Regions from separate parts of the Xanthomonas sp. AM6 genome, predicted to be linked through region 2. Evidence: predicted binding sites of a transcription regulator. Region 2 holds the regulator's gene; the other holds the start of a gene.
What was found. Region 2 encodes FliA, which starts transcription of late flagellar genes. Its sites were predicted from a motif close to TAAAGTTTNNCNNNCNNNGGCCGATAA; they were not measured.
Positions count from the first base shown of each region.

Region 1: OCJ37_RS19270 (methyl-accepting chemotaxis protein) is a predicted target of FliA. The motif match lies at 2,244-2,270, and genes of this name have one in related genera.

Region 1 is NZ_CP106869.1:4,497,682-4,502,772, forward strand. Features, by position in the region: gene OCJ37_RS19250 (aldo/keto reductase) at 1-118, opposite strand, end outside; gene OCJ37_RS19255 (HAD hydrolase-like protein) at 479-1,123, opposite strand; gene OCJ37_RS19260 (hypothetical protein) at 1,234-1,449, opposite strand; gene OCJ37_RS19265 (peroxiredoxin family protein) at 1,454-2,017, opposite strand; gene OCJ37_RS19270 (methyl-accepting chemotaxis protein) at 2,303-4,423, shown strand; gene OCJ37_RS19275 (hypothetical protein) at 4,674-4,892, shown strand; gene glpK (glycerol kinase GlpK) at 5,004-5,091, opposite strand, start outside.
Region 2 is NZ_CP106869.1:2,562,810-2,567,900, reverse strand. Features, by position in the region: gene OCJ37_RS10815 (chemotaxis protein CheA) at 1-1,588, opposite strand, end outside; gene OCJ37_RS10810 (protein phosphatase CheZ) at 1,593-2,201, opposite strand; gene cheY (chemotaxis response regulator CheY) at 2,201-2,593, opposite strand; gene OCJ37_RS10800 (RNA polymerase sigma factor FliA) at 2,612-3,361, opposite strand; gene OCJ37_RS10795 (MinD/ParA family ATP-binding protein) at 3,358-4,242, opposite strand; gene flhF (flagellar biosynthesis GTPase FlhF) at 4,229-5,091, opposite strand, start outside.

The DNA.
Region 1 (5,091 bases), 1.9 Mb from region 2:
CCGCGTACAGATTGCCGATCGGCGCAGCGCCGAAGCCGAGCGTGGCGATCTGTACCCCGCTGCGGCCCAGCGGGCGCCGGGCGATGGCGTCGGGCCCGGCGCTGACGGCGGCGGTCACCGACACCCGCGCGAGCCTCGGTCGATCGCCGACGCGGACCGCCCGCTCGGTCTGCCGGCTCGGGTGCTGCTCGGGTTGCGCATGCCACGCCTCCGCCCATCGGGGCCAGATCGGATGGTGCCGGATCGCGCGCCGCCCTGAAGGGCGTCGCTTGCCGGCTGTTCGTATATGAATATAGCAATCATAAGTGAACAATCAACGCCGCGGCGCAGCAATGGGGCTGGGAGACGGGAATAGGGAGTCGGGAATGGGAAAGCACCGTTCCTGGGGGCGGCCAGGCGCGCCCAGGCCGGACGCCCGGAGGGCTGGGATTCGCCGAGCCGGGAGGCGGGGCCGTGCTTGCTTGCGGCGACGCTGCGATCAGGCCGGAATCGCCAGGCCCAGCCGGTTCCACAGGTCGGCCGGGCGTTGCAGCAGCGGCAGCGGCGTGTGCGGTTGCAGCGCCGCCGGCAGGGTGTAGCCCCAGCCGACGCCGGCGAAGGCGATGCCGGCCTGACGCGCGGCGTCGGCGTCGCGGATCTCGTCGCCCACGCACAGGGCGCGCGCGGCCGGCACGCCGCAGGCCTTCAGCGCCGCGCGCAGCTTGCGGCGCTTGCCCAGCAGCGCGGCGCCGCAGCCGACGTGGCGGAAGCGCGCGGTCAGCTCGGTGCCGAGCACACGCTCGACGTTGTCGCGGCTGTTGGACGTCACCAGGGCCAACTGCACCCCGGCCTCCTCGAGCGCGCCCAGCAGCTCGGCCACGCCGTCGAACACCGCGATGCGCTCGATCTGCGCGGCCATCCGCGCGCGCATGCGCCGCGCCACCGCCGGCACCCGCCACCAGCGCAGGCCGCTGCGCGCCATCAGTTCGCGCGCGCTCAGGCCACGGATTTCCTGCAACCGCTCCGGTTCGAAGCGGCGGAAGCCGAATTCGTCGGCGACGTCGTTGATGGTGTCGAGGAACCAGGCGAAGGAATCGGCCAGGGTGCCGTCGAAATCGAAGATGACCAGATCGTAGCGGCGCATGCCCTGCCAGCATGCCGCAGTGGCCGCCCCCCATGCCACCACCTTGGCCATGGCCGGTGGCAGCACCTGTTCAGAAGCCGGAGCCGGCCGCGGCCGGCCCCGGCGCCGGTTCAACCGCAGCAGTAGCAGGTCAGCGGCTTGCCGGGGCCGCCCGGCCCCAGCTCGCCGCCGAACGGCGCGCACTCCTGCGCGCATTGCCAGGCGCTACACGATGCGTCCTTCTCGATCCCGTCGCCCGCGGTAGCCTGCATCGCGCCGAAGCCCATGCTGGCCAGGAACACGGCCGCGACCATCCCGTTGCGCAACGCTGTCCAACGCTGTTTCATGAGTTCACTCCTCGACAGTTGCCAAAGCCGCCGGCACTTCCGTGCGTCGCACTGCGGCCACCAGGTCCTGCACCCGCTCCGTGGTATCGAAGGCGCCGACGCGCGCGTAGCGCACCCGTCCATCGCGATCCAGCGCCAGCATCAGTGGCACGTTGCGCGCGCGGAACAGCATCAGCGCGCGGCGATCGGTGAGCGTGGTCACCGGAAAGGCGAAGCGGTGTTCGGCGGCGTACCGGCGCGCCTGCTCCGGACCGCAGTGGCATACGCCCAGCAGCTGCACGCGGCCCCCGCCCTGCTCGGCCAGGCGCTGCGCCGCCTGCACCACGCTGGGCGCCGAGCGCTTGCAGTACGGGCAGGTGGTGGTGAAGAAGAACAGCACCTGGAAGTCCGCCGCCGGCACGCCCAGGGTCAGCGGCGCGCCGTCCAGCGTGGTCGCCGCGATCTTCGGCACGTACATGCCCAGGTACGGTTCGGTGGTACGGGTCACCAACCAGCGGCGCTCCTCGCGCAGCTGGCGGTTCTGCCAGGCCAGCACCGCCACCAGCGCGCACGCGCCCAGCAAGCCCAACCACACCCAGGGAAAGCGACGTGCCATGCCGAACGCACCCGATGCCGTGACCGGAGTGCAGGCTGCGCAAGCCGGCGGCCGCGGTCAATGCATCGCGTGCGCGTTCATGCGACGCATTGCGACGCTGGGGAGCAGGTCACGCGGGGACTGGAATGGAAGCGGCGCTTGGATCGGTCCGATCCCGCCGGCGATCGCTGAATGCGACAGCGGCAACGGCTCGTGCCGCTTAAGCCCCGTGCCCCTGGGTCGATAACTCCTTGCCTCTGTCCGAAAGGTAACGCCCCCATGCCCCACACCTCCCCTCCCGGTTTCGTCAGCCTGCAGACCAAGCTGCTCGGCGCCCTTGCGCTGGGCCTGAGCGTGATCCTGCTGTGCGCGCTCGGCGGCCTGGCCAGCGCCTGGATGAACCTGTCCACGCAGGTGCCGCGCGAAGTGGCGCAGGCCTCGGCCAGCGAAGTGCTGAGCCGCGATTTCCGCATGCAGGTGCAGGAATGGAAGAACGTGCTGATCCGCGGCCACGCCGAGGACATGCGCGCGAAGTACCTCAAGGCCTTCGACGAGCAGGGCCGCAAGGTGCAACAGGGCAGCCAGGCGCTGGCCGCGGCGCTGGCCGATCCGCAGGCGGCGGCGCTGGCGCGCCGGTTCGCCGCCGAGCACGCCGACCTCGAACGCCACTACCGCAGTGCGCTGGAAGGCTTCGCCGCATCGGGCTACGACACCCGCGTCGGCGACGACGCGGTGCGCGGCCTGGACCGCAAGCCCAGCGACACGCTGCAGGCGCTGGTGGAACGCAGCACCGCGCTGGCCGAAGCGGCGGTGCTGCGCAATTCGCAGGATTCCCGGCGCAGCCTGGTGTATTCCGGGATCCTGACCATCGTCGCCGCGCTGACGCTGGTGGTGGTGATCGGCTGGTGGATCCGGCGCTCGATCGTGCGGCCGATCGAAGCGGTCGCCGACGCGGCGCGTGCGGTGGCCAGCGGCGAACTCGATACCCGGCTGCAGGTGCGCAATCGCGACGAGATCGGCGTGCTCGGCACGGCGATGCACCAGGTGGTGAGCACGCTCACCTCGGTGTCGGTGGCGCAGGCGCAGATGGCGCAGCGGCACGAGGACGGGCAGATGAGCTACCGCATGGACAGCGCCGCGTTCCCGGGTGCCTACGGGCGCATGGTCGACGACACCAATGCGCTGATCGGCGCGCAAGTGGCGCTGATCGAACGGATGCTCGACACCATGCAGCGCTACGCGGTCGGCGACCTGTCGCAGGACATGGCGCGGCTGCCCGGCGAAAAGGCGCAGATCACCGCGGCGATGGATGCGACCAAGCGCAATCTGGCGGCGATCAACGGCGAGATCCGCGCCCTGGTCGAGGCCGCCGCGGCCGGCGACTTCTCGCGCCGCGGCGACGCCGAGGCCTACCAGCACGACTTCCGCGCGATGATCCAGGGCCTGAACCGGCTGATGGCCACCGCCGACGGCAACCTCGATGCGCTGTCCAAGCTGCTGCAGGCCATCGCCGCCGGCGACCTGACCGCGCGCATGCACGGCGAGTTCAACGGCGTGTTCGCGGCCATGCGCGACGACGCCAACGCCACCGCCGCGCAGCTGGCCGACATCGTCGGCCGCATCCAGGCCGCGGCCCTGAGCATCAACAGCGCCGCCAGCGAGATCGCCGCGGGCAACGACGACCTGTCGCGGCGTACCGAACAGCAGGCGGCCAGCCTGGAAGAAACCGCCGCCTCGATGGAGGAGCTGACCTCCACCGTCAAGCAGAACGCCGAGCATGCGCGCCAGGCCAACCAGCTGGCGGTCGGCGCGGCAACAGTCGCCGCGCAAGGCGGCGCGGTGGTCGGCCAGGTGGTGCGCACGATGGACGGCATCGAGACCTCGTCGAAGAAGATCGCCGACATCATCAGCGTCATCGACGGCATCGCCTTCCAGACCAACATCCTCGCGCTCAACGCGGCGGTGGAAGCGGCGCGCGCCGGCGAGCAGGGCCGTGGCTTCGCCGTGGTCGCCAGCGAAGTGCGCACGCTGGCCCAGCGTTCGGCCAGTGCCGCCAAGGAGATCAAGGGCCTGATCGAGGCCTCGGTCGGGCAGGTCGCCGACGGCTCGGCGCTGGTGCGCCAGGCCGGCGACACCATGCAGGACATCGTGTCCTCGGTGCAGCGCGTCACCGACATCATGGGCGAGATCTCCGCCGCCTCGCAGGAACAGTCCGCCGGCATCGAACAGGTCAACCAGACCGTCACCCAGATGGACGAAGCCACCCAGCAGAACGCCGCCCTGGTCGAGGAAGCCACCGCCGCGGCGCGCGCGATGGAAGAGCAGGCGAACGGCCTGAGTGCGGCGGTGGCGGTGTTCCGCACCGGCGCCGGCAGCCCGACGCTGGCGGCAGCGGCGTAACGCGGCACGGCAGCGCGCGTCGCGGCCCGGAATGGGCCGCGACGCCAGGCCAGTTGGATCGATCGCCGGCCCGGTGGTGCTGAACCGGCCGGTCGGCGACTGGAGTCGGACCGGACGATTCCAGCGGCGCGCGACCGCTCCGGCGACGCGCGCAACGGCCACTTTTCATCCGCCCTTCCCGCTGGCTTCACGTGCTGCGTTCGCGGCGACGCGCACGGTGCGTATCTGAATCCCCACCGTGGAGACGCCCATGCAGATGCAGAATCCCAATCCTGGCCAGGACCCGCAGCAGCCGCCGAACGAGGTGCCGGGCCAGGTGCCGAATCCGGGCGTGGACCCGACCCCCGACCGCCCGGTGGATCCGATCCCGGACCAGCCGACCGATCCGACCATCCCGCCGATCAGCGATCCGGTCGGCGACGTAGACGCCCCGGTCCCGGGGCCGCGCGGGCCGACGCAGTACGTGTAGCGTCGTCGCCGAACACTGCAAACCCTGTAGGAGCGGCTTCAGCCGCGACCGGGCGTTACCGGGAACGCCCGGTCGCGGCTGAAGCCGCTCCTACAGGGAACACTGCAGCAACTAGCGAATCCGGAACCCCATCGTCGCTTCCACCGCCTGCTTCCAGCCGGCGTACAGTTCCTCGCGGCGTTCGGCCGGCATGCGCGGT
Region 2 (5,091 bases):
GGCCCATGCGCGATTCGCCGGCCTGCAGCACCACCACGGTCAGCAGCGGCAGCTGCGGCGCTTCGATGTTCAGCCACTGGCGCAGGTCCACCAGCGGCAGCGTGTGCGATTGCCGGTCGAGCACGGCGCGGCCGTCGAACCAGCCCAGCGAGCGGCTCGGCGCGTGCAGCACTTCCACCACGCGCGCCAGCGGCAGCGCGTAGACGGTGTCGCCGGCCTGCACCAGCAGGGTCGGCAGGATCGCCAGGGTCAGCGGCACGCGGATCAGGAAGCGGCTGCCGCGGCCCAGTTCGGACTGGATCTGGATCTGCCCGCTGAGTTCGCGGATGCGCGACTGCACCACGTCCATGCCGACGCCGCGGCCGGAGATGTCGGTGACCTCGGATTTGGTCGAAAAGCCCGGCAGGAACACCAGGTGCAGGCACTCCTCGGTGGTCAGGCGCGCGGCGGCTTCCGGGTCGATCAGGCCTTTCTCGCGCGCCTTCTGGCGCAGGCGCTCGGGGTCGATGCCGGCGCCGTCGTCCTGCACCTCGATGCTGACGTAGTCGCCTTCCTGCTGCGCCGACAGGCGCACGTGGCCGCCGCGCGGCTTGCCGGTGGCCTCGCGCAGCGCCGGGGTCTCGATGCCGTGGTCGATCGCGTTGCGCACCAGGTGCACCAGCGGATCGGCCAGCGCCTCGACCAGGTTGCGGTCCAGTTCGGTGTCGGCGCCAATCAGTTCCAGGTCCACTTCCTTGTTCAGGGAGCGGGCGACGTCGCGCGCCACCTTGGGGAAGCGCGAGAACACCTTGCCGACCGGCTGCATGCGGGTGCGCATCACCGCCGACTGCAGGCGCGCGGTGGCGATGTCCAGGCTGCTGACCGCGCGGTCCAGTTCTTCGTCGCGCAGGCGCACGCGCAGGGTCTTGAGCCGGTTGCGCGACAGCACCAGTTCGCCGATCAGGTTGACGATCGCATCCAGGCGCTTGGTGTCCACGCGCACGGTGTGTTCGGGTTCGGCGGCCTTGGCCGGCGCGGCGGCCGGCTTGGCCGGTGCCGGACGCGGCGCGGCGGCCGCGACCGGCAGCGCGCTCGGCGCGGCGGCGCCGTGCAGCTGGTCGAGCAGCGCTTCGAATTCCTCGTCGTCGATCATCTCGCCGTTGCCGCCGGCGGCCGGCGCCTTGGCCGGCGCCGCAGCGACGGGCGCGGCGATCGGGGCGCTGGTCTCCTCGCCGCTGGTCGCGAACTGCGCGATCAGCTGCGGCGGCGCGCGCGGCGGCTCGTTGCCGCTGCCGAACGCGTCGAGCATCGACTGCAGGTAGTCCAGCGACTGCTGCGCGGCGTCGAAGTGCCGCGCCTGCAGCGTGGCCTGACCGGCGCGGGCCTGGCCCAGGGTGTCCTCGGCGGCGTGGCACAGCTCGACCATGGCGTTGATCGCCAGGAAGCCGGCGCCGCCCTTGAGCGTGTGGAAGCCGCGGAACACCGCGTTGAGCTGGTCGCTGTCCTCGGGCGCCTGCTCCAGCGACACCAGCTGCTCGCCGAGCCGGTCCAGGATCTCCTGGGCTTCGATGATGAAGTCGGCAGCGATGTCGTCGGGTACGGCGCTCATGGCATTACAGTCCCAGTCCGGACAGCAGGTCGTCGGCGTCGTTCTGCGACACGCCGTGACGGTCCAGTCCGGCCAGCGCGGGGCCGGCCAGGCTGCCATCGGGTTTCTTCTCTTCCTTCGGCGGCAATCCCAGCGCGCCGAAGCCCTCGTGCACGCGGCGCACGATCGCCGCGACGCGGCGGATGATCTGCCCGGTCAGGTCCTGGAAGCTCTGCGCCAGGGCCATCTCGGTGAGGTTGTGGCGGATCTTGTCGAGGATCTCGCCCTGGTCGCCGGTGAGGCCGCCGGCGCGCAGCTGTTCGGCCAGCGCGCGGCATTCCTCGGCCAGGTCCAGGGTGCGGTGGCTGGCCTCTTCGGTCATCGCCACCACGTGGTCCAGGCGCGAGCAGGCGTCGTCCAGCTCGCCGGCCTCGGTGGGCACGGTCGGCAGTTCGCCCAGCGCCTGGCCCAGGTCGCGCGCCAGCCGGCTCAGGCCCTGCATCATCGGCCGCGTGCGCCAGGCGGCGAGGGTGTCGATTTCCCTGCGCCAGCCGGCTTCGTCGCCCTTTTCCAGTGCGTCCAGCGCACCTTGCAGGCGTTCGATCAGGGCGCTGCGTTCGGCGGTGGCTTCCATCAGGCGGTCGCTCCCAGGCGTTCGAAGATCTTGCCCAGCTTCTCCTGCAGCGTCTGCGCGGTGAACGGCTTGATGATGTAGCCGTTCACGCCGCACTGCGCGGCCTCGATGATCTGCTCGCGCTTGGCCTCGGCGGTCACCATCAGCACCGGCAGGTGCTTGAGCTTGTCGTCGGCGCGAATGTTGCGCAGCAGGTCGATGCCGGTCATGCCGGGCATGTTCCAGTCGGTGACCACGAACTCGAACGGCGCCGAGCGCAGTGCAGCCAGGGCACTGTTGCCGTCCTCGGCCTCTGCAGTGTTGGTGAAGCCCAGATCGCCGAGCAGATTCTTGACGATGCGCCGCATCGTCGAGAAATCGTCCACGATCAAAATCCGCATGTTCTTGTTCACCGCTAACTCCCTTGGGTCTTATTCTTCGTCTTCCAGGCCGGCGTCCGCCGCTTCGAACGCTTTCAGGCGCCCGCGCAACCGTACCGTGGCCTGGCCGTGGATCTGGCAGACGCGCGACTCGCTGACACCGAGCACCGCGCCGATTTCCTTCAGGTTCAATTCCTGTTCGTAGTACAGCGACAGCACCAGCTGCTCGCGTTCGGGCAATTGCGCGATGGCCTTGCCCAGCTCGCGGCCGAATTCGCTGCGTTCCAGCATCTGCTGCGGATTGGGCCCGCCCTTGGCGATGGTGTCCAGCTCGCCGTGGTCCTCGACCCGCGATTCCAGGCTCAGCACCTGGCCGCGCGCGGCATCTTCCATCAATCGCAGGTATTCGGGAAGCGGCATGTCCATCGCCGCGGCCACTTCGTTGGCGGCGGCGGCGCGGCCGGTGCTCTGCTCGATCCTGCGGATCGCCGAGGCGGCGTCGCGGGCGCGGCGGTGCACCGAACGCGGCACCCAGTCGCCGCGGCGGATCTCGTCGATCATCGAGCCGCGGATGCGGATCGAGGCGTAGGTCTCGAACGAGGCGCCCTGGTCGGCGTCGTAGCTGCGCGAGGCCTCGATCAGGCCGATCATGCCGGCCTGGATCAGGTCGTCGATCTCCACGCTGGCCGGCAGCCGCGCCGCCAGGTGGTGGGCGATGCGCCGCACCAGGTCCGAATGCTGGGCGATGTAGTCGTTGGAACTGTTGCGCTGCACGGCGCGGTACTGGGCGGCGGCGTTCATGCGGCGACCCCCCGCTGGATGATCCGTTCGACGAAGAACTCGACGTTGCCGCGCGGCACGGTCGGCGCCTGCCAGCGCGCGGTGCGCCGGGCGATCTCGGCGATCGCCTGCGCCGACGGGCTGGACGGGTAGGCCTTGACCACCGGCTGCTGGCGCTGCACCGCCAGGCGCAGCCAGTCGTCCTGCGGCACGCAGCCCAGGTAGTTCAGCGACACGTCGCCGAGGAACTTCTCGCACACCCGGCTCAGCTTGTCGTACAGCAGGCGGCCTTCGTTGAGGTCGCGGACCATGTTGGCCACGATCTGCACCCGGTCCACGCCGCGTTCGCGCGACAGCACCTTGATCAGCGCGTAGGCGTCGGTGATCGAGGCCGGCTCGTCGCAGACCACCACCACCGCGTCCTGCGCGGCCTGGCAGAAGGTCAGCACGCTGTCGGTGATGCCGGCGGCGGTGTCGATGATCATCACGTCCAGCTCGCGCTGCAGCTCGGAGAACACGTTGACCAGGCCCACGTGCTGGGCCGGCGGCAGCTCGGCCATGTGCCGGCGGCCGGAGGCGGCGGGCACCACCATCAGCCCGTTGGGCATGTCGATCAGCACTTCTTCCAGGGTGCAGCGCCCGGCGACCAGGTCGGCCAGGGTGAACTTGGGGGTCAGCCCGAGCAGCACGTCGACGTTGGCCAGGCCCAGGTCGGCGTCCAGCAGCAGGGTGCGCTTGCCCATGTCGGCCAGCGCCATCGACAGGTTGACCGAGATGTTGGTCTTGCCGACGCCGCCCTTGCCGCCGGTCACGGCGATCGTGCGCACCGGGCCCAGCGGTTCGCTGCGCGTTGCCGACAGGGGGAAGGCATTGGTCAGATTGGCGTAATCACGCGACGGCATGGTTCTGCTCCGGAGTACAGGGCTTATCGGCAGCGCGCCGCAAATCTTCAAGGCGCAGTACCAGGCTGGCGGCGTTGGCGCGGTGCAGGTCGTCCGGCACGCGCTGACCATCGGTCACCCAGGTGATGGGAAGCCGGTGGTCCGCGACCACCGACAGTGCACTTCCAAACCGCCCGGTTTCGTCCAGCTTGGTCAAGATCACCCCCTGCGGATCGGCGCCGGCGAACCGGCGCACCACCTCGTCCAGGTCGGAGAAATGGGCATTGGCAGGAAGTACTAGCAAGGACCGGACCACTCTGGAGGCGCGCAGCCAGTGCAGCTGCCCGACCAGCGCGCGGTCGCGCTGGCCCATGCCGGCGGTGTCGATCAGCACCAGCTTGTAGTCGCGCAGGCGCTCCAGCAGCTGTTGCAGGGCGGCGTCGCTGTCGGCCTCGTGCACGGCGATGCCGAGCTGGCGGCCGTAGCTGTGCAGCTGTTCGCGGCCGCCGACGCGGATGGTGTCGGTGGTGACCAGGGCCACGTCGCGGGCGGCGTGGCGTTCCAGGAAGCGCGAGGCCAGCTTGGCGATGGTGGTGGTCTTGCCGGCGCCGGTGGGGCCGATCAGGGCGATCACGCCGCCTTCCTCGATCGGATCCAGCGCGGCGATCGGCAGGCGCTTGGACAGCAGCCCCAGCATCATCCCGCGGCCGCGGTGCAGTTCCAGGTCGGCCGGGATCTGCATGACCACGTCGCGGGTCAGGCCGCTGTCGAAGCCGTAGTCGTCCATCAGCTCCAGCGCCTGGGCGCGGACCGGCGAGCCGCGCAGGCGTTCGTCGGTGAGCCGGTTCATCTCGCGCTCGATCATCTGCC